2 regions of the Streptomyces sp. NPDC048257 genome follow, and region 1 is predicted to be linked to the other one. Evidence: predicted binding sites of a transcription regulator. Region 1 holds the regulator's gene; the other holds the start of a gene.

The links. Region 1 encodes HrcA, which represses chaperone genes, less so after heat shock. Its sites were predicted from a motif close to TTNGCACTCNGNNNNNCNGAGTGCNAA; they were not measured.
Positions count from the first base shown of each region.
Region 2: a site for HrcA is predicted at 4,291-4,317, ahead of groL (chaperonin GroEL). Genes of this name have one in related genera too.

Region 1 is NZ_JBICZI010000032.1:3,607-14,229, reverse strand. It holds gene ACGFZK_RS34480 (AMP-dependent synthetase/ligase) at 1-278, shown strand, start outside; gene hemW (radical SAM family heme chaperone HemW) at 440-1,672, shown strand; gene ACGFZK_RS34470 (DUF3097 domain-containing protein) at 1,812-2,609, opposite strand; gene ACGFZK_RS34465 (MBL fold metallo-hydrolase) at 2,638-3,363, opposite strand; gene hrcA (heat-inducible transcriptional repressor HrcA) at 3,512-4,528, shown strand; gene dnaJ (molecular chaperone DnaJ) at 4,529-5,668, shown strand; gene ACGFZK_RS34450 (nitronate monooxygenase) at 5,826-6,917, shown strand; gene ACGFZK_RS34445 (16S rRNA (uracil(1498)-N(3))-methyltransferase) at 6,914-7,660, shown strand; gene ACGFZK_RS34440 (histidine triad nucleotide-binding protein) at 7,770-8,129, shown strand; gene ACGFZK_RS34435 (ribonuclease Z) at 8,133-9,038, shown strand; gene ACGFZK_RS34430 (carbohydrate kinase family protein) at 9,258-10,331, shown strand; gene ACGFZK_RS34425 (PhoH family protein) at 10,464-10,623, shown strand, end outside.
Region 2 is NZ_JBICZI010000016.1:67,447-78,069, forward strand. It holds gene ACGFZK_RS26155 (PQQ-binding-like beta-propeller repeat protein) at 1-691, opposite strand, end outside; partial or broken gene ACGFZK_RS26160 (3-oxoacyl-ACP reductase) at 819-926, opposite strand; gene ACGFZK_RS26165 (phosphoribosylanthranilate isomerase) at 1,178-1,777, opposite strand; gene ACGFZK_RS26170 (hypothetical protein) at 2,271-2,444, shown strand; gene groL (chaperonin GroEL) at 2,537-4,159, opposite strand; gene ACGFZK_RS26180 (cold-shock protein) at 4,487-4,693, opposite strand; gene ACGFZK_RS26185 (MoaD/ThiS family protein) at 5,109-5,387, opposite strand; gene thrC (threonine synthase) at 5,424-6,698, opposite strand; SAM riboswitch class I at 6,716-6,872, opposite strand; gene ACGFZK_RS26195 (glucosyl-3-phosphoglycerate synthase) at 7,058-8,008, shown strand; gene ACGFZK_RS26200 (trehalose-6-phosphate synthase) at 8,055-9,485, shown strand; gene otsB (trehalose-phosphatase) at 9,599-10,447, opposite strand; gene ACGFZK_RS26210 (DUF3263 domain-containing protein) at 10,487-10,623, opposite strand, start outside.

The sequences.
Region 1 (10,623 bases):
CGATCCTGGTCTGGGCGGCCGAGAACGGGCTGGAGGGCAAGACGTACCAGCAGGTCCTGGCGGCGCCGGAGACCAGCCGCCTGATCGAGACGTACGTACAGACCCTCAACGAGGGCCTGCAGCGCTGGCAGACGGTCAAGAAGTTCCGGCTGCTGCCGCGCGACCTCGACGTCGAGCACGGGGACCTCACGCCCAGCCTGAAGCTGAAGCGGCCGGTGGTCGAGCGTGAGTTCAAGCACCTGATCGAGGAGATGTACGAGGGGTCCCGCGAGGCGTAGCGCCTGCCGCGGGCTCGGCGGGGCGGGGCGGTGGACCGCCCCGCGGACCCCGCCCTTTCCGGGCGGCCCCGGGTGTCGGCCGCGAGCCGCTCCCGGGGCTGCGCCCCGCACCCCGCGCCTCAAACGCCGGCGGGGCTTTTTTCGTGCGGGATGATGGGGGTATGCCTTCCGCACTCCCCGACGGTGAACCCATGCCCGAAGACGGCGCGCTGCCGTCGCATGCCCTGGCGGGCGCGGGGGAGCGGCCGCTCGGTTTCTACCTGCACGTCCCGTACTGCGCCACGCGCTGCGGGTACTGCGACTTCAACACCTACACGGCCACCGAGCTGCGGGGCACCGGCGGTGTGCTCGCCTCCCGGGAGAACTACGCCGACACCCTGATCGACGAGGTCAGGCTGGCGCGCAAGGTCCTCGGGGACGACCCGCGGCAGGTCCGGACCGTCTTCGTCGGCGGCGGCACGCCCACCCTGCTGCCCGCCGCCGACCTCGTACGCATGCTCGCGGCGATCCGGGACGAGTTCGGCCTCGCCGAGGACGCCGAGATCACCACGGAGGCCAACCCGGAGTCGGTGGACCCGCGGTACCTGGCCGAGCTGCGCGCCGGGGGCTTCAACCGGGTCTCCTTCGGCATGCAGAGCGCCAAGCAGCACGTCCTGAAGGTGCTGGACCGCACCCACACGCCGGGGCGCCCCGAGGCGTGCGTCGCGGAGGCGCGGGCGGCGGGCTTCGAGCACGTCAACCTCGACCTGATCTACGGGACCCCGGGCGAGTCGGACGAGGACTGGCGCGCGACGCTGGCGGCGGCGCTGGGAGCCGGGCCGGACCACATCAGCGCCTACGCGCTGATCGTGGAGGAGGGCACGCAGCTGGCGCGGCGGATCCGCCGGGGCGAGGTCCCGATGACGGACGACGACGTGCACGCCGACCGGTACCTGATCGCGGACGCGGTCATGGCCGAGGCCGGCTACTCCTGGTACGAGGTCTCCAACTGGGCCACCTCGGAGGCCGGGCGCTGCCTGCACAACGAGCTGTACTGGCGCGGGGCCGACTGGTGGGGGGCGGGACCGGGCGCGCACTCGCACGTGGGCGGGGTGCGGTGGTGGAACGTGAAGCATCCGGGCGCGTATGCCGCTGCGCTGGCGGAGGGGCGGTCGCCGGGGGCGGGACGGGAGCTCCTGGCGGAGGAGGACCGGCGGGTGGAGCGGATCCTGCTGGAGCTTCGGCTGGTGGACGGCGTGCCGCTGTCGCTGCTCGCTGCGGCCGGGCTGGAGGCGTCGCGGCGGGCGCTGGCGGACGGGTTGCTGGACCCGGGGCCGTACGAGGCGGGGCGGGCCGTGCTGACCCTGCGGGGGCGGTTGCTGGCCGACGCGGTGGTGCGGGACCTGGTGGACTAGCCCTGCGGCGCCGTTGCCGGGGGCGCTGCCCCCGGACCCCCGCGCCTCAAACGCCGGCGGGGCTGAGAGAGCGCCTCAGGCGCCGGCGGGGCTGAGAGAGCGCCTCAGGCGCCGGCGGGGCTGCCTGGGTGGGTGCTGGTCATGTCGTCACGTGGTCGATGAGGTGTTCCACCGCGCCCAGGAGGGTGGGTTCCAGGTCGCGGTAGGAGGTCACGCGGGACAGGATGTGCTGCCAGGCGGCGCCGGTGTTCTCAGGCCAGCCCAGGGCCCGGCAGATGCCCGTCTTCCAGTCCTGGCCGGGCGGGACCACCGGCCAGGCGGGGATGCCCAGCGCGGACGGTTTCACCGCCTGCCAGACGTCCACGTACGGGTGGCCCACGATCAGGACGTCCGGCGAGGTCACGGACGCCGCGATGCGGGATTCCTTCGAGCCCGGCACCAGGTGGTCCACCAGGACCCCCAGGCGGGCGTCCGGGGCCGGGGCGAAGTCCGCCACGACGGCCGGGAGGTCGTCGATGCCCTCCAGGTACTCGACCACGACGCCCTCGATCCGCAGGTCGTCACCCCAGACCCGCTCCACCAGCTCCGCGTCGTGCCGGCCCTCGACGTAGATCCGGCCCGCCCGCGCCACCCGCGCCCGCGCCCCGGGGACGGCCAGCGAGCCCGAGGCCGTCAGGAGCGGCCCGGAGGGCCTGCGTGCGGGCCGGACCAGGGTGACCACCTCGCCGTCCAGCAGGAACCCCCGCGGCTCCATCGGGAACACCCGCCGCTTGCCGAAGCGGTCCTCCAGGGTCACCGTGCCCGCCTCGCAGGCCACCACCGCGCCGCAGAAGTCCGTACCGGCCACCTCGACCACGAGGTCGGGGTCCGCCGCCACCTCCGGCACGGCCTTGGGTCGCTTCCACTGCGGGGTCAGGTCGGGGGAGTACTCGCGCATCCGGCCGACAGTAGGAGAGCCGCGCGCGTCACGCCCCCGACACGCCGAAACGGGCCGCCAGTGTGGCGCGTTGCGCACGGACGAACTCCGCCCCGACCACCTCTCCGTGACCCGGCACGTACAGCGCGTCGTCCCCGCCCAGCGACAGCAGCCGGTCCAGGGCTGCGGGCCACTGCCCGGGGGTGGCGTCCGGGCCCGCCAAGGGCTCGCCCGACTCCTCGACCAGGTCCCCGCAGAAGACCACCTCGCGCTCGCCCGGCACGAAGACGGCCAGGTCGTGCCCGGTGTGCCCGGGCCCCACATTGGCCAGCAGCACCTGTACGCCGCCCAGTTCCAGCGTCCACTCGCCCGACACCTCGTGCCGGGGCAGCACCAGCAGGTCCACCGCCTCCGCCGCTTCCGCCTCCGCGAGCCCGTGCCGGACCGCGTCCCCGCGCAGGTCCTCGCGTTCCGCCGACAGCAGCGAGGCCAGCCCGACCGCACCGAACACCTCGGCCCCGGCGAAGGCGGCCCCGCCCAGCACGTGATCGAAATGACCGTGTGTGAATGCGATATGGGTCACGCGCCGGCCCGTCAGCCGCTCCGCCTCGGCCCGTACCTGCGCGCCCTCGCGCAGACACGACCCGGGGTCGATCAGGAGGACCGAATCCTCGCCCACCACCAGCCCCACGGTGCAGTCCCACACCGGCAGCCGCCGCCGGCCGGCCCGTCCGGTCAGCCGTTCCCAGCCGCACTCTTCCCAGCGCACGTCCATACGGCGACGCTACCCTGGCGGGCCTCCCTTGCCAGGGGCTTACCGCCCGGCCGTACACTGAGCGGGGGTTCTCTGGCACTCGAACGATCAGAGTGCCAACGAACACGTCAGAACACGGCAACGGACCACAGCTGGAGGTGTGCGCGCGATGCTCAGCGAACGCAGACTCGAAGTGCTGCGCGCCATCGTCCAGGACTACGTCGGGACGGAGGAGCCGGTCGGCTCCAAGGCGCTCACCGAGCGGCACCGGCTCGGCGTCTCGCCCGCCACCGTGCGCAACGACATGGCCGTGCTGGAGGACGAGGGCTACATCGCCCAGCCCCACACCAGCGCCGGCCGGATCCCCACCGACAAGGGCTACCGGCTCTTCGTCGACAAGCTGGCGGGGGTCAAACCGCTGTCGTCGCCCGAGCGCCGGGCCATCCAGAACTTCCTCGACGGCGCCGTCGACCTCGACGACGTGGTCGGCCGTACGGTGCGGCTGCTCGCGCAGCTCACCCGGCAGGTCGCCGTCGTCCAGTACCCGAGCCTGACCCGGTCGACCGTCCGGCACGTGGAGCTGCTCTCGCTCGCTCCCGCGCGCCTGATGCTCGTACTGATCACGGACACCGGACGCGTCGAGCAGCGGCTCATCGACTGCCCGGGCCCCTTCGGGGAGACCTCGCTCGCGGACCTGCGGGCCCGGCTCAACAGCCGGGTCGTCGGGCGGCGCTTCACCGATGTGCCCCCGCTGGTGCAGGACCTCCCGGAATCCTTCGAGGCGGAGGACCGCGGCACGGTCTCCACCGTGCTCGCGACCCTCCTCGAGACGCTGGTCGAGGAGGCCGAGGAGCGGCTGATGATCGGCGGTACCGCCAATCTCACGCGCTTCGGACATGATTTTCCCCTGACGATCAGGCCGGTGCTCGAGGCGCTGGAGGAGCAGGTCGTGCTCCTCAAGCTGCTGGGCGAGGCCAACGAGTCGGGAATGGCCGTACGGATCGGGCATGAGAACGCCTACGAGGGACTGAACTCCACGTCGGTCGTCTCGGTCGGTTACGGTTCGGGCGGCGAAGCAGTCGCCAAACTCGGCGTGGTCGGACCGACCCGCATGGACTACCCCGGAACGATGGGAGCGGTACGCGCAGTGGCACGTTACGTCGGACAGATCCTGGCGGAGTCGTAAGTGGCCACGGACTACTACGCCGTTCTCGGCGTGCGCCGCGACGCATCGCAGGACGAGATCAAGAAGGCATTCCGGCGGCTTGCGCGCGAGCTGCACCCGGATGTGAACCCCGATCCCAAGACGCAAGAGCGTTTCAAGGAGATCAACGCCGCCTACGAGGTCCTCTCGGACCCGCAGAAGAAGCAGGTCTACGACCTCGGCGGCGACCCGCTGTCCTCCTCGGGCGGCGGCGGCGGAGCGGGCGGATTCGGGGCGGGTGGCTTCGGCAACTTCTCCGACATCATGGACGCCTTCTTCGGCCAGGCCTCGCAGCGCGGCCCGCGCTCGCGGACCAGGCGCGGCCAGGACGCCATGATCCGCCTGGACCTGGAGCTGGACGAGGCGGCCTTCGGGACGACCAAGGACATCCAGGTCGACACGGCCGTGGTCTGCAACACCTGCTCCGGCGAGGGCGCTGCTCCCGGTACCTCGGCGCAGACATGTGACATGTGCCGCGGCCGCGGTGAGGTCTCGCAGGTCACCCGGTCCTTCCTGGGCCAGGTCATGACCTCGCGCCCCTGCCCGCAGTGTCAGGGATTCGGCACCGTGGTCCCGACCCCGTGCCACGAGTGCGCGGGCGACGGCCGGGTCCGCTCCCGTCGCAGCCTCACGGTCAAGATCCCGGCCGGTGTCGAGAACGGCACCCGGATCCAGCTCGCGGGCGAGGGCGAGGTCGGCCCCGGCGGCGGCCCCGCCGGTGACCTGTACGTGGAGATCCACGAGCTGGCGCACCCGACCTTCCAGCGGCGCGGGGACGATCTGCACTGCACGGTGACCATCCCGATGACGGCGGCCGCGCTGGGCACCAAGTGCCCGCTGGAGACGCTGGACGGGCTGGAAGAGATCGACATCCGGCCCGGCACCGGGTCCGGCCAGGCGATCCCGCTGCACGGGCGCGGCGTCACCCACCTGCGCGGTGGCGGACGCGGCGACCTGATCGTCCACGTCGAGGTCACCACCCCGGGCAAGCTGGACGCCCAGCAGGAGGACCTGCTCCGCCAGCTGGCCAAACTGCGCGGCGAGGAGCGGCCGATGGGCCAGTTCGCGCCGGGTCAGCAGGGCCTGTTCAGCCGTCTGAAGGACGCGTTCAACGGTCGCTGACCGACGGGAAACCACCGCCACGAGCCCGGCCTGGGGATTCCCCGGCCGGGCTCGTCGCACGGTCCGCGCGGGGGGCCGAAAGCCGGTCGGGAAGCGGACTATGCCAGGCGAATGCCATGATTCGGCCGCCCGCTCGGGACGTGGCACGATGCAGTCCATGTCCAGCGCACCGAACGGTCTCTCCCCGTACCCGATCGTGCAGGCTCCCATGGCGGGCGGCGCCTCCTGTCCTGCGCTCGCCGCTGCCGTGTGCGAGGCGGGCGGACTGGGGTTCCTGGCCGGCGGCTACAAGACCGCCGACGGGATGTACCAGGAGATCAATCAGGTGCGCGCGCTCACCCGGCGCCGCTTCGGCGTCAACCTCTTCATGCCGCAGACCGGTTACGTCGATCCGGCCGCCGTGGAGGCGTACCGCGGGCAGCTCGCCGGGGAGGCGAGCTGGTACGAGATCTCGCTCGCCGAGGAGGACATCATCGGCACCAGCGACGACGGCTACGACGCCAAGCTCGCCATCCTCCTCGAAGACCCGGTCCCGGTGGTCTCGTTCACCTTCGGCTGTCCGGCCTCGGCGGCCCTCGCCGCCCTGCGCAAGGCCGGTACGTACACCGTCGTCACGGTGACCTCGGTCGACGAGGCCCGCACCGCCCAGCACCGAGGAGCCGACGCGGTCTGCGTCCAGGGCGCCGAGGCCGGCGGCCACCAGGGCACCCACCGGGACGACCCGCAGATCGACGGCACGGCGGCCGTGGGGCTGCTCGCCCTGGTGGGCCAGGTACGGGAGGCCGTGGCGCTCCCGATCATCGCGGCGGGCGGTCTCATGCGGGGCTCGCAGATCGCGGCCCTGCTGGCGGCCGGCGCGGAGGCGGCGCAGCTCGGTACGGCCTTCCTGGCCTGCCCGGAGTCCGGGGCTGACCCGGTGCACAAGAAGGCGCTGACGGACCCGCTGTTCGTCCGCACCGAGCTGACCCGGGCCTTCTCCGGGCGGCCGGCGCGGGTGCTGGTGAACCGCTTCATGCGCGAGCACGGGCCGTACGCCCCGGCCGCGTACCCGCAGGTCCACCACCTGACGTCGGGGCTGCGCAAGGCCGCCGCCGCGGCCGGGGACCCGCAGGGCATGGCGCTGTGGGCGGGCCAGGGGCACCGGCTGGCGCGACCGCTGCCGGCGGGGGAGCTGGTGGAGGTGCTGGCGGCCGAACTGGCCCAGGCGCAGAGCACGTTGAAGGCAATGCAGATGAGGAGTGCGTCATGACCGCCCCGGTGTTCGTGGTGGAAGAGGTCCCCACGGGGCCGGAGTTCGTCCTGGACGGCCCGGAGGGCCGGCACGCGGTGTCAGTGAAGCGGCTGAACGCGGGTGAGGACGTGGTCCTCACGGACGGGCGCGGTCACTGGGCCGAGGGCGTGGTCAAGGCCGCCGAGGGCAAGGACCGGCTGGTCGTCATGGACCTGCACACCATCGCGGAGGAGCCGGAGCCGGAGGTCCGCATCACGGTGGTCCAGGCCCTCCCCAAGGGGGACCGGGGCGAGCTGGCCGTCGAGACGATGACCGAGACCGGGGTGGACGCGATCGTGCCCTGGCAGGCCTCGCGCTGCATCACGCAGTGGCGCGGCGACCGCGGGGCCAAGTCCCTGGCCAAGTGGCGGGCCACGGCCCGGGAGGCGGGCAAGCAGTCGCGCCGGGTCCGCTTCCCGGAGGTGGCCGAGGCCATGTCGACCAAGCAGGTGGCGGCGCTGCTGGCCGGCGCCGACCTGGCGATGGTCCTGCACGAGGACCGTGACACCCCCTCCGGGGCCCTGGCCACGGCCGAGCTGCCCGCCGCGGGCTCCGTGGTCCTGGTGGTCGGCCCGGAAGGGGGCGTCTCCCCGGAGGAGCTGGCGGTCTTCGCCGCGGCGGGGGCCCACCCCTACCGCCTGGGCCGCAGTGTCCTGCGGACCTCCACGGCCGGGACGGCGGCGATCGCGGTCCTGCTGGCCCGCACGGGCCGCTGGTCCTGACGGACCGCGCCCCGGGGCGCGGCCGGGCGGGGTTCGCCGGCTCGCGGCCCGCGGCGGCGTCCGGCTGGATACGATGCCCGGACCGATCACCGTCACGGGAGGCTGAGCAATGGCCGGGGAACCGCAGGCAGACTGCCTGTTCTGCAAGATCGTCGCGGGGCAGATCCCCGCGACCGTGGTCCGGGAGACCGAGACCACGGTCGCCTTCCGGGACATCAACCCGCAGGCGCCCACGCACGTGCTCGTCATCCCCAAGGTGCACTACGCCGACGGGGCCTCGCTCGCCGCGGCCGAGCCGGCCGTTGCCGCCGACATACTGCGCGAGGCGGGCCAGGTCGCCCTCGACGAGAAGATCGTCGACCACGGCTACCGGGTCGTGTTCAACACCGGCTCCGGCGCCGGTCAGACCGTCTTCCACGCCCACGCGCACGTCCTCGGCGGCCGCGGCCTCCAGTGGCCCCCCGGCTAGCACGTGTCCGTACGAGAGTTCGTGGTGCTGGGCACCGCCAGTCAGGTGCCCACCCGCCACCGCAACCACAACGGCTACCTGCTGCGCTGGGACGGCGAGGGCATCCTCTTCGACCCGGGCGAGGGCACCCAGCGCCAGATGCTGCGCGCCGGGGTGGCCGCGCACGACATCAACCGGATCTGCATCACCCACTTCCACGGTGACCACAGCCTCGGCCTCGCCGGGGTGATCCAGCGGATCAACCTCGACCAGGTCCCGCACCCCGTCACCGCGCACTACCCGGCCTCGGGGCAGAAGTTCTTCGACCGGCTGCGGTACGCCACGGCCTACCGGGAGACCGTCCCGCTCCGCGAGGAACCGGTCGCCGCGGACGGCACGCTCGCACAGGGGTCCTCGTACGTCCTGGAGGCCCGGCTGCTCTCGCACCCCGTGGAGTCCTTCGGCTACCGGATCACGGAGCCCGACGGGCGCCGCATGGTGCCCGAGCTGCTGGCGCGGCACGGGATCAAGGGGCCGGACGTGGGCCGGATCCAGCGCGAGGGCCGGCTCGGCGCGGTCACCCTCGACGAGGTCAGCGAGCCCCGGCCCGGGCAGCGGTTCGCGTTCGTCATGGACACCCGGCTCTGCCCCGGGGTGGACGCGCTCGCCGAGGGCTGCGACATGCTGGTGATCGAGTCGACCTTCCTCGACGAGGACGAACGGCTGGCCACCGACCACGGGCACCTCACCGCCGGCCAGGCGGCGCGGGTGGCGCGGGACGCGGGCGTGCGGCACCTGGTGCTGACGCACTTCTCGCAGCGCTACACCGACCCGGCCGAGTTCGAGCGCCAGGCCCGCGCGGCCGGCTTCGAGGGCGAGCTCACGGTGGCCGCGGACCTGGTGCGGGTGCCGCTGCCCAAGCGGGGCTGACAGCGGGTCCGGGCCCGGCCGCACCGCCCGGTGTGGCCGGGCCCCGCGTGCGTCGAGTGGTCCGAGTGACGTGGCACATTCCGAGGGAGACCTGCGCCACACTGGGTTTGGTCCCGCCCCGGGGTGGGCAGGGCTGGCAGCTTTCCCCTGGAAGACGTCATGCAGAAACGGGCCTTCGAGGACAACGAGGAGATCGCCGTGACCGATCGGGACTTCGAGATGCGCGCAGCGGCCGTGGACCCGCTCGGCCCGCTGCGCGACCCCCAGGAACCGGGCTGCGACGTCTTCCTGACCGGAACGGTCTTCCTCGACATCATCTTCACCGGACTCGACTCGGCCCCGGTGCGCGGTACGGAGTCCTGGGCACGCGGCATGGGTTCCAGCCCCGGCGGCGTCGCCAACATGGCCACGGCCCTGGCCCGGCTCGGCCTGCGCACCGCGCTGGCCGCCGCCTTCGGGGACGACCACTACGGCGAGTACTGCTGGGACGCCCTGGAGCAGGGCGAGGGCATCGACCTCTCCATGTCACGGACCGTCCCCGGCTGGCACAGCCCCGTCACCGTCTCGATGGCCTACGAGGGCGAGCGCACGATGGTCTCGCACGGCCACGAGGCCCCTCCGCCGGCGGGCCCCGGGCCCTTCCCGCAGTGCCCGCCGCGGGCCCGTGCGGCCGTGGCCTCGCTGGGGCCCGGCCGCGGCGAGGAGTGGATCGCCGAGGCCGCCCGGCGCGGCTCGCGGATCTTCGCGGACGTGGGATGGGACGAGAGCGGCCGGTGGGACCTGGGGGCCCTGGCCGACCTGGAGCACTGCGAGGCCTTCCTGCCGAACGCGGGCGAGGCGATGCGCTACACCCGGACCGACTGTCCGAGAGCCGCGGCCCGGGCCCTGGCCGAGAAGGTGCCGATCGCGGTGGTGACCATGGGTGCGGAGGGCTCGTACGCGGTGGACGGGCGGACCGGGGAGACGGCGCACGTTCCCGGGATCACGGTGGACGAGCTGGACCCGACGGGCGCGGGCGACGTCTACGTGGCGGGCTTCGTGACCGGCACCCTGGCGGGCTGGCCGCTCGCGGACCGGCTCGCCTTCGCCGGGCTGACGGCGGCCCTGTCGGTCCAGGAGTTCGGCGGCTCCCTGTCGGCCCCGGGCTGGCCGGAGGTGGCCCACTGGTGGCTGGCCGCCCCGCAGGAGCTGCGCGACCGGTACGGCTTCCTGGACGACCTGGTGCCGCCCGGCGGGGCCCCGGCGGCCCGGCGCAGGGCCGTACCGACGATCGGCTTCCGGCACGCCCCGTAGACCGCTCGCCCCGTGGCCGCGCGGTAAAACCTCTCGGGGAAGCCGCGGCGGAGACGTACGCTTGGTAATCCGGAGGTCGTCGATCGGCGCGGCCCCTCAGCGGGAGGTATGTGCAGGCCACAGTGCCGGCCCATGACTCAGACACCCACAGCCCACATCCCTGCGCCGGGGCAGGCGCGAGCCCACTTCACCGTTCCGGCCACGCACCCGATGGTGACCGTGCTCGGCTCGGGTGACGCCCTGTTGCGCGTGATCGAGAAGGCCTTCCCGAAGGCCGACATCCATGTTCGGG
Region 2 (10,623 bases), on a different contig from region 1:
CGTCCCGGTCCGCCACGACCGCGGTCGGGCCCGCCCCGGCGGCCAGTGCCCGGCCGGCGTCGCGGGTCCACAGGGCCCGGCCGTCCGCCAGGTCCACGGCGATGACCTGCGAGCCGCAACTGCCGGGGCTCTCCCCGTACATGGCGAGGCCTATGCCGGACGGGGTGGTCCGGCTCAGCGCGCAGAGCGGCGTGCGCTCCGGTGCCGGCAGCCGCCAGCCCTTGCGGCCCTCGCCGTCGTAGGCCACGAGGCCGTCCTCGCGGGCCCGTACGACCGTTGCGGACCCGGTCTTCCACACGCCGACCGGCGTCGCCGCCGGATGCACGGGCGCCTGCCAGCCGGACAGGTCCAGCTGAGGGCCGCGCGCCGCGTCGTAGCCCAGCCAGCCGGGCCACAGCGCGGCCAGCGCCACGCAGACGGCCAGCACCCGGGCGGGCACGGGGGCGCGGCCGTAACCGCGGCTGCGCAGCCGGCGCCACAGCAGCCACGCGGCGGCGGCGCACAGCGGGGCGAGGAGCGCCGGCGTGCCCGTACCGCGCGGGCAGCTGTCGATGCCGCACATGCGGCCGGGGGCGTCGACGAACACCAGCTTCGCCAGGAGCGCCAGGTACAGGGCCGTCACCGCCGCGAGGCCGGCGATGGCGGCGAACCCGAGGTGTCCCAAGAGCTGCGCGGGCTGCGGTCGTTTCATGTTCATGATCCCCCCGAGGGGGACCCTATCGACCGGCCGACACCGCCCGCCGGGGCCCCTCCGGATCGTGCGAACCCCTCCGCCACGGCGGTGGCATGGCGCGGAGCGGCGCGGGACGATTCGTCGATCAGAGCGCGGCGCCGCCGGTGGCGTCGACCACACGCCCCGTCACCCAGCGGGCGGCGCCGGAGGCGAGGAAGCCGACGACGTCCGCGATGTCCTCGGGGCGGCCGATGCCCCTGCTGCCGCCCGTGACCAGCGCCTCACACGGTGCGCCGGTCCGTCAAGCCCCGAATGTCCGCGCCCTGACGCGGGCGCCCGCGCCGGGCGTAATGGAGGTCAGCCCGCTCCCCCGAACCCGCTAAGGACCGCCCTCATGGCCCTCGCCAGGACCCGCCGCATGGCCTTCGTGATCGTCGCCCTGTTCACCGGCGGACGGATAGCCGCGTACGCCGACGGCCCGCCGTCGACCGACCCGGCCAGGGGCTAGCTCCTGGCCGCCTCGATGAAGGCGCGGATCAGCTCCGGCGACTTCACGCCGCGCTCCCGCTCCACCCCGCTGGACACGTCCACGCCCCACGCCCCGGTGGCCGCGAGCGCCTTCCGTACGTTGCCCGGGGTCAGCCCGCCCGCGAGCAGCCAGCGCCCGTCCGGCGCGGTGAAGTCGGCCGAGCCCCAGTTCCACGGCTTGCCGGAGCCCGGGTCGGGCGCGTCCAGCAGCAGCAGGTCCTCACCGTACTCACCGCAGCGCTTCACGTGCTCGGCGGTGGCCCGCAGCAGGGTCCGGCCCTCGGCGCGCAGCGCCGCGAAGTCCTCGGGGCCCTCCTCGCCGTGCAGCTGCACGCCGCGCACCCCGCTCTCCTCGGCGAACCGGCGCACCTCCGCCACCGACTGCCCCCGGAACACCCCGACGGTGAGCACGCCGTCCGGCACCCGCGCGGCGAGCTCCCGCGCGGTGGCGGCATCGACCGTACGCGGGCTGCCGGGCGCGAACACGAACCCCACGGCATCCGCCCCGGCCGCCACGGCGGCATCGACGTCCCGCACGGTCTTGAGCCCGCAGATCTTGACGAAGAGGTCGGTCATGCCTCCAGTCAACCAAAGCCCCCCGATCGGTGGTGCTCCGTCTCGGCACCCGGGCGCGACCGCCCACGCGCCGCTAGCCTGGAACGGGGCTCACGCCCAGTGCACGGCACGCCACTGGGAGGACAACGGTGACGATCATGAGCGAACGGGCCACACCGATAGAGCAGGCGGCACCGCCGACTTTCGAGACGCTCCTGCGCACCGTCGAGGAGATGGACACGCCAGACGGCTTCAAGGCCGAGCTCATCCGGGGGAAGATCATCGTGTCGCCGTTTTCCACGCTGCGCTATCTGCGTCGCATGCGTGCGCTGCGCGAACAGTTCCAGGCCCACGCACCCGAGGGGCACATCGCGGAGATCGCGCCCTTCTTCTTCCGGTTCTCGGCAGCGGAGCGCGCGTACGGGCCCGACCTCTTCGTGGCGGACGAATCAGCCTTCGAGAGCGAGGGCCGGCACGCGGACGGCGCGGCCCTGTCGCTCGTCGGCGAGTTCACGTGTACGGCCGGCTCGTACCGGTCTATGTGGTCGTCGACATGCAGGACTCGGAGATCACCTGCTTCTGGGAGCCTTCCCCGCACGGATACCGCTCCCGTACGACAGTGTCCTTCGGCAAGGCCCTGCACGTCCCCGAGCCGTTCGGCTTCGCGATCGACACCACTGGCTTCTGAGCCCGCCGCGAACGCCCGAGGGCGGCACCCCCGTCGGGGTGCCGCCCTCGTTCGAGAACAGCCGATCAACCAGTGGCCGGAGCCGGGGTCGATCAGAAGTCCATGTCACCACCCGGCATGCCGCCGCCCGCGGGGGCACCGGCCTTCTCGGGCTTGTCGGCGATGACGGCCTCGGTCGTCAGGAACAGCGCGGCGATCGACGCGGCGTTCTGCAGCGCGGAGCGCGTGACCTTCGCCGGGTCGATGATGCCCTCGGCGATCATGTCGACGTACTCGCCGGTCGCGGCGTTGAGGCCGTGACCGATCGGCAGGTTGCGCACCTTCTCGACGACGACGCCACCCTCGAGACCACCGTTGACGGCGATCTGCTTGAGCGGGGCCTCCAGCGCGAGCTTCACGGCGTTGGCGCCGGTCGCCTCGTCACCCTCGAGCTCCAGCTTCTCGAAGACCGCGGAGGCCTGCAGCAGGGCCACGCCACCACCGGCGACGATGCCCTCCTCGACGGCCGCCTTCGCGTTGCGAACGGCGTCCTCGATGCGGTGCTTGCGCTCCTTGAGCTCGACCTCGGTCGCGGCGCCGGCCTTGATGACGGCCACGCCGCCGGCCAGCTTCGCGAGGCGCTCCTGGAGCTTCTCGCGGTCGTAGTCCGAGTCGGAGTTCTCGATCTCGGCGCGGATCTGGTTGACGCGGCCCTGGACCTGGTCGCTCTCACCGGCACCGTCGACGATGGTCGTCTCGTCCTTGGTGATGACGACCTTGCGGGCGCGGCCGAGCAGGTCGAGACCGGCGTTCTCCAGCTTGAGGCCGACCTCCTCGGAGATGACCGTGCCGCCCGTGAGGATGGCGATGTCACCGAGCATGGCCTTGCGGCGGTCACCGAAGCCCGGGGCCTTGACGGCGACGGACTTGAAGGTGCCGCGGATCTTGTTGACGACGAGGGTGGAGAGCGCCTCGCCCTCGACGTCCTCGGCGATGATCAGCAGCGGCTTGCCGGACTGCATGACCTTCTCCAGGAGCGGCAGCAGGTCCTTGACCGAGCCGATCTTGGAGTTGACGATCAGGATGTACGGGTCGTCGAGGGACGACTCCATGCGCTCCATGTCGGTGGCGAAGTACGCCGAGATGTAGCCCTTGTCGAAGCGCATGCCCTCGGTGAGCTCCAGCTCCAGACCGAAGGTCTGGGACTCCTCGACGGTGATGACGCCTTCCTTGCCGACCTTGTCCATGGCCTCGGCGATGAGCTCGCCGATCTGGGTGTCGGCGGCGGAGATGGAGGCCGTCGAAGCGATCTGCTCCTTGGTCTCGACATCCTTGGCCTGGGCGAGCAGGGCGGCGGAGACGGCCTCGACGGCCTTCTCGATACCACGCTTGAGGGCCATCGGGTTGGCACCGGCGGCCACGTTGCGCAGGCCCTCGCGGACGAGCGCCTGGGCCAGGACGGTGGCCGTGGTCGTACCGTCGCCGGCGACGTCGTCCGTCTTCTTGGCGACTTCCTTGACCAGCTCGGCGCCGATCTTCTCGTACGGGTCCTCGAGCTCGATCTCCTTGGCGATGGAGACACCATCGTTGGTGATCGTGGGGGCGCCCCACTTCTTCTCAAGGACGACGTTGCGACCCTTGGGGCCAAGGGTGACCTTGACGGCGTCGGCGAGCTGGTTCATCCCACGCTCGAGGCCGCGGCGGGCCTCCTCGTCGAACGCAATGATCTTGGCCATCTGAAGTGGTCCTCCCGGACAGCGGTGGATTGCTCCCAGGACCGCGCCCGCGCCCGCGACGGACGGCCTGCGAGTCCGGCGGTTCCTTCCCACCGAACCCTGCGGGCCTCACCGACCCGGTCCTCGTTTCAGTAGCACTCTCACCAGGAGAGTGCTAACGCCAATGATTAGCACTCGACCCCCGAGAGTGCAAGCGGCTTCGAAGAAGCGCCGCCACTACCGGGGCGTACGCACGAGGGGCCCACATCCCGTGTCCGGGATGTGGGCCCCTCGTGGTGTTCAAGGTCTTCGATGAACACGTCGCGTCGGCGGTCGATCGCGCCAGGACTAGCCGAGTGCGAGCTTGACCATGTCCGCCTGCGGACCCTTCTGGCCCTGCGAGATCTCGAACTCGACCCGCTGACCCTCTTCAAGGGTGCGGTACCCGTCCATCTGGATGGCGCTGTAGTGGACGAACACATCCGCACCACCGTCGACCGCGATGAAGCCGTAGCCCTTCTCCGCGTTGAACCACTTGACGGTGCCCTGAGCCATGCCTAACTCCCCTATTACTGGCCCTTGCGCAGGAACGCACTTCGCGATCCCGGGTCAGAACTTGCGTCGGAACGCGTCGACCGAGGCTGAATGTATCTGCGCGGATGCTGTCTGCAACAGGTCAATCCGATGAGAATTCTGGACACCGAGAAACATTGAAATAGAGTGAAAATTTGCCATACTCCCGGGCAACTCGGGCCGGGCATATCTCGCCAAAGCCCCATACCGCACTCGCATGTTGGCCCGATGTCGACCCTTGCGCGGCCCGTTCATATGCAGGGGGCAAGAACAGCGGAGGGGACTTCCCCAACCCTACCGCGCCCAATCAAGCAGAATTGCCCCCTCCGCTTTTAGCGGAGGGGGCAATTTCGGTTTGCGCGTGTCACCTGGGCGGTGACCCCGGAGATCCGGGGAGTCAGCAGCCGCCCGCGACGGCCGGAATGATCGAAACGCCGGCGCCGTCCGGCGTCGCCGCCTGCAGCCCGCCCTCGAAGCGCACGTCGTCGTCGTTGACGTACACGTTCACGAAGCGGCGCAGCTTGCCCTGGTCGTCCAGGACGCGCGCGGCGATGCCCGGGTGGCTCTTCTCCAGGGACTCGATGACCTCGGCGAGGGTCGCGCCCTCGGCCGGGACCTCGGCGGCGCCGCCGGTGTAGGTGCGCAGGATGGTGGGGATGCGGACGTTGACGCTCATGGCGCTACTGCCTTTCCGGGTGCAGAGGGAGGAAGATCAGGCCAGGCCGGCGGCGCGGAACGCGTCCAGGCTCGGGCGGATGGTGGCGGTCTGCCCGCTCTCCGCGGCCACCGCCTCCAGGGTCTTGAGTCCGTCACCGGTGTTGAGGACGACGGTGGTCAGCGTCGGGTCGAGCTGCCCGTTCTCGATGAGCTTCTTCGTCACACCGACGGTCACCCCGCCCGCGGTCTCCGCGAAGATGCCCTCCGTCTGCGCCAGGATCTTGATGGCCTCGACGACCTGCTCGTCCGTCACGTCCTCGACGAAACCACCGGTGCGGCGGGCGATGTCCAGGACGTACGGGCCGTCCGCCGGGTTGCCGATGGCCAGCGACTTGGCGATGGTGTTCGGCTTCTGCGGACGGACCACGTCGTGACCGGCCTTGAAGGCGGTCGACACCGGGGAACAGCCCTCGGCCTGGGCACCGAAGATCTTGTACGGCTTGTCCTCGACGAGGCCGAGCTTGATCAGCTCCTGCAGGCCCTTGTCGATCTTCGTCAGCTGCGAACCGGACGCGATCGGGATCACGATCTGGTCGGGCAGCTGCCAGCCGAGCTGCTCGCAGATCTCGTACGCCAGGGTCTTGGAGCCCTCGCCGTAGTACGGGCGCAGGTTGACGTTGACGAAGCCCCAGCCCTCGCCCAGCGGGTCGCCGATGAGCTCGGAGCAGAAGCGGTTGACGTCGTCGTAGTTGCCCTCGATGCCGACCAGGTCGCCGCCGTACACACCGGCCATGACGACCTTGCCCTGCTCCAGGTCGTGCGGGATGAACACGCAGGAACGGAAGCCGGCCCGGGCGGCCGCGGCGCCGACGGCGCCGGCCAGGTTGCCGGTCGAGGAGCAGGACAGGGTGGTGAAGCCGAAGGCGCGGGCGGCCTCGACGGCGATGGCCACGACGCGGTCCTTGAAGGAGTGCGTCGGGTTGCCGGAGTCGTCCTTGACGTAGAGCTTGCCGGTGACGCCGAGCTCCTTGGCCAGGTTGGCCGCGTCCACGAGCTTGGTGAAGCCGGGGTTCAGGCTGGGCTTGGAGGCCACGTCCGCGGGGACGGGCAGCAGCGGGGCGTACCGCCAGATGTTGTTGGGGCCGGCCTCGATCGCGGCGCGCAGGGCTTCGGGGTCACCGGTCGGGAGGTCGTAGGCGACTTCCAGCGGTCCGAAACACTCGGCGCACGCGAAGATGGGGCCGAGCTCGAAGCGGGTACTGCACTCACGACAGGAAAGGCCGGTGGCAGGTCCGAGATCAACAGAGGTGGCGACAGTCTGTGCAGCCATGATGGCGAGGCCCTTTCTCCTCATCTTCCCCATGGCGCACTTCGCCATGAGACGGAATTGGCACCTTCCCTAGCCGGGGACCTCGCTGATGTCGCTGACGAGCGATCGCGAGAACCGACTGGAGGGTTGCCGGGGCTTCAACGGGCCGTGTCCCTCTGCCCCTCTGGATGAGCGGTATGGCACCGGCACACGCGCTCTGTGGCGCGCCGGTGCGTTTGTTCGCGGGGACCCCCGGCATGCGGTGGTCCTTCGCGTTGTTCAAGACTGTAACCGAAGGCCCGGGCGGTTGAGACAGCCGTCCGAACCGCGAGATGGATCACATACCGGCGAATATCGCCGACGAGCAGGGAGTACTGAGGGTGCTGGAAGAGGTGGAGCGATGGCTGGCCGACCGCTCCTGGTCCGCCGCCGACCGACCGCTCGACCAGCTGCTCGAACGGAAACGGGCGGCCGGGACCACGGTCAGCGTGGTGCTGCCCGCGCTGGACGAGGAGGCGACGGTCGGCGCGATCGTCGAGGTCATCCGGCGTGAGCTGATCGAGGGACTGCCCGTCCCCCTGGTCGACGAGCTGGTCGTCGTCGACTCGGGCTCCACCGACCGCACCGCGGAGGTCGCGGCGAAGGCCGGGGCCCGGGTGGTGCACCGTGACGACGTGCTGCCGCGCATCCCGCCACTGCCCGGCAAGGGCGAGGTGCTGTGGCGCTCGCTGCTGGTCACCGGCGGGGACGTCGTCTGCTTCGTCGACGCCGACCTGCGGGACTTCAACGCCGCCTTCGTCTCCGGGATCCTGGGCCCGCTGCTGACCGACCCGGGCGTGCAGTTCGTCAAGGCGATGTACGACCGCCCGCTCGGGGACACCCCGGGCCAGGGCGGCCGGGTCACCGAGCTGGTCGCCCGCCCGCTCCTCAACCTCCACTGGCCGCAGCTGGCCGGCTTCGTCCAGCCGCTGGGCGGCGAGTACGCCGTACGCCGCTCCCTGCTGGAACGGCTGCCGTTCCCCGTCGGGTACGGGGTCGAGCTGGGCCTGCTGGTCGACGCGCTGCACACGGTCGGGCTGGACGCGCTGGCCCAGGTGGACGTGGGCGTGCGGGTCCACCGCCATCAGGACGGGCAGGCGCTGGGCCGGATGGCCGCGGCGATCTACCGCACCGCCCAGGTGCGGCTCTCGCGCGGGCACCTCGTACGGCCGGAGCTGACCCAGTTCGAGCGCGGGCCGGAGGGCTTCGCGCCGCGGACGTACCCGGTGGACACGGAGGAGCGGCCGCCGATGGCGGGCATCAAGGAGTACGCGCTGCGTCGCGTGGCTTGAGCGATCATACGGTTTGAGCAGGGCCAAGCCGGGCTAGGTTGGCCGCATGGCTTACCAGGTACTCGTAGCAGCGAACCGCGGCCCCCTCTCCTACGCCCTCGCCGAGGACGGGACGCTCAGCACCCGGCGCGGCGGGGGCGGTCTCGTCTCCGGGCTCTCCGCCGCCCTCGCGGAGCAGCCGCAGACGCTGTGGATCTGCGCGGCCCTGTCGGACGCGGACCGGGAGGCGGTCCGCCGGGGCGAGGCCGAGCCGGGCGTCCGGATGCTGGACATCGATCCCACGATGTACGACGACGCGTACAACGGCATCGCCAACTCCGTGTTGTGGTTCACCCACCACCACCTGTACGACATCCCGCGCGAGCCGGTCTTCGACGCCGCGTTCCGCCGCCAGTGGGAGTCGTACGAGCGCTACAACCAGGCCTTCGCCGAGGCGCTGGCCGAGGAGGCGGCGCAGGGCGCGCGGGTCCTGGTCCAGGACTACCACCTGGCCCTGGTGCCCGGACTGCTGCGGGCGCTCCGACCCGACCTGCGGATCGCGCACTTCACGCACACCCCGTGGGCCTCGCCCGCTTACCTCGCCATGCTGCCGGACGTGGTGCGCGAGACGCTGCTCTGGGGCATGCTCGGCGCGGACGTGCTGGGCTTCCACACCGAGGCCTGGGCGGCCGAGTTCCTGGCGTCGGCGGAGCTGGACGACGCGTGGGGCCGGGCCGAGGTGCAGGAAGACTCGGTGGTGGAGCACCGCCGGTACTCGGTGTGGCCGGCCCGCACGACCCGGGTACGGGCGTACCCGCTGGGCGTGGACGGGGACGAGCTGCGGGCGCTGGCGGACCGGCCGGAGGTGGACGCCAAGCTGGCGGAGCTGCGGGCGGAGGTCGACGGCCTGAAGACCATCGTCCGCGTGGACCGCACGGAGCTGTCGAAGAACATCCTGCGCGGCCTGCTGGCCTACCGGGAGCTGCTGACGGAACACCCCCGGTGGCGGGGCCGGGTGGTGCACCTGGCCTCGGCGTACCCGTCACGGCAGGACCTGAGGGTGTACCGGGACTACACGGACGCGGTGGCGGGCCTGGCGGCGGAGATCAACGCGGAGTTCGGCACGCAGGACTGGCAGCCGGTGCTGGTGTCGGTGAAGGACGACTTCGCGCGCTCGCTGGCGGCGTACCGGCTGGCGGACGTGGCGCTGGTGAATCCGGTGCGGGACGGGATGAACCTGGTGGCGAAGGAGATCCCGGTGGTGTCGGAGGCGGGGTGCGTGCTGGTGCTGTCCACCGGGGCGGGGGCGTACGAGGAGCTCCGCCAGGACGCGCTGACGGTGAACCCGTACGACGTGACGCAGACGGCCGAGGCGTTGCACGCGGCGCTGTCGATGCCGGCCGCCGAACGTGCGGAGCGCACGAAGCGTCTGGCTGCCGCCGCCACGGCCCTCCCGCCCGCCGCCTGGTTCACGGCCCAGCTGTCGGCCCTGACCTGAGCGAGTTCAGCCCAGCCGGCATTTGAGGCGCGCGGGGGCCCGGGCACCGGCCCCCGGCGCCGTTGCCGGGGCTCCGCCCGGGGGTTCGGGGGTGGCGCCCCCGCAGCGGACGGTCAGTTTTGTAGGGCCTTGGCGAGATCGGCCAGGAAGGCAGCCACCGAGGCCGGGCCCGGCACCACCAGGTCCGCCCGCGCGGCGAGCTCCGGGACCTCGGCGGAGCCGCTGCACACCAACAGCCCGGGCAGGCCGTCGGCCCTCCGCTTCTCGACCGCCGAGTACGCGGCCAGGTCACCGAGGTCGTCGCCCGCGTACAGCACCGCCTCCGCGTCCCGCTCCGCCAGGAACTCGGTCAGGGCGACGCCCTTGTCCATGCCCGGCGGCCGCAGCTCCAGCACCGCCCGCCCCGGCTCGACCATCAGCCCGTGCCGTGCCGCCAGCTCGGCCAAAGGCTCCCTCAGCGCCGCGAAGGCCGCCGCCGGGTCCTCCGCCCGCCGGGTGTGGACGGCCAGCGCCCGGCCCTTCTCCTCGATCCAGGTGCCGCGCCAGGCCCCGATGGACTCCAGGAACCCCGGCAGCTCGGCCCGTACCGCCGCCACCCCGGGGTGCTCGGCGGGCGCGTGGACGATGCCGCTGACGGCGTCCCACCGTTCGGCTCCGTAGTGGCCGAGGACGACCAGGTGTTCCAGCCCGTCGACCCCGGCGAAGCCCCCGTAGCGGACGGCGACGCCCGCCGGCCGGCCGGTGATCACCGCCACCGAGTCGACCTCGGGGGCGAGCGCCGAGAGGGCCGGGACGGCTCCGGAGTGGGCTCGGGCCTGGTCCGGGTCCGGGACGATGTCGGCGAGAGTGCCGTCGAAGTCCAGGGCGACCACGGACCGGCGAGGCGCGCGGAGCAGGGCTTCGAGCCCCTCGCGCCCGGCTGCGGTGACGGGCATCGGCAGGTCGTGCGGATGGCTCCCCATACGCACGACCCTAACGGCCCAACCCGGCGACGGCTACGGCTATCGCCGGGCTCGCTGCGCCTCGCGGATCCTGCGCAGCCGGTTCACCGTGCCCGGGGCGTGGGCCAGCGCGCGCGGATCGTCCATCAGCGCGTTGAGCAGCTGGTAGTAGCGGACGGGGGTCATCCCCAGTCCTT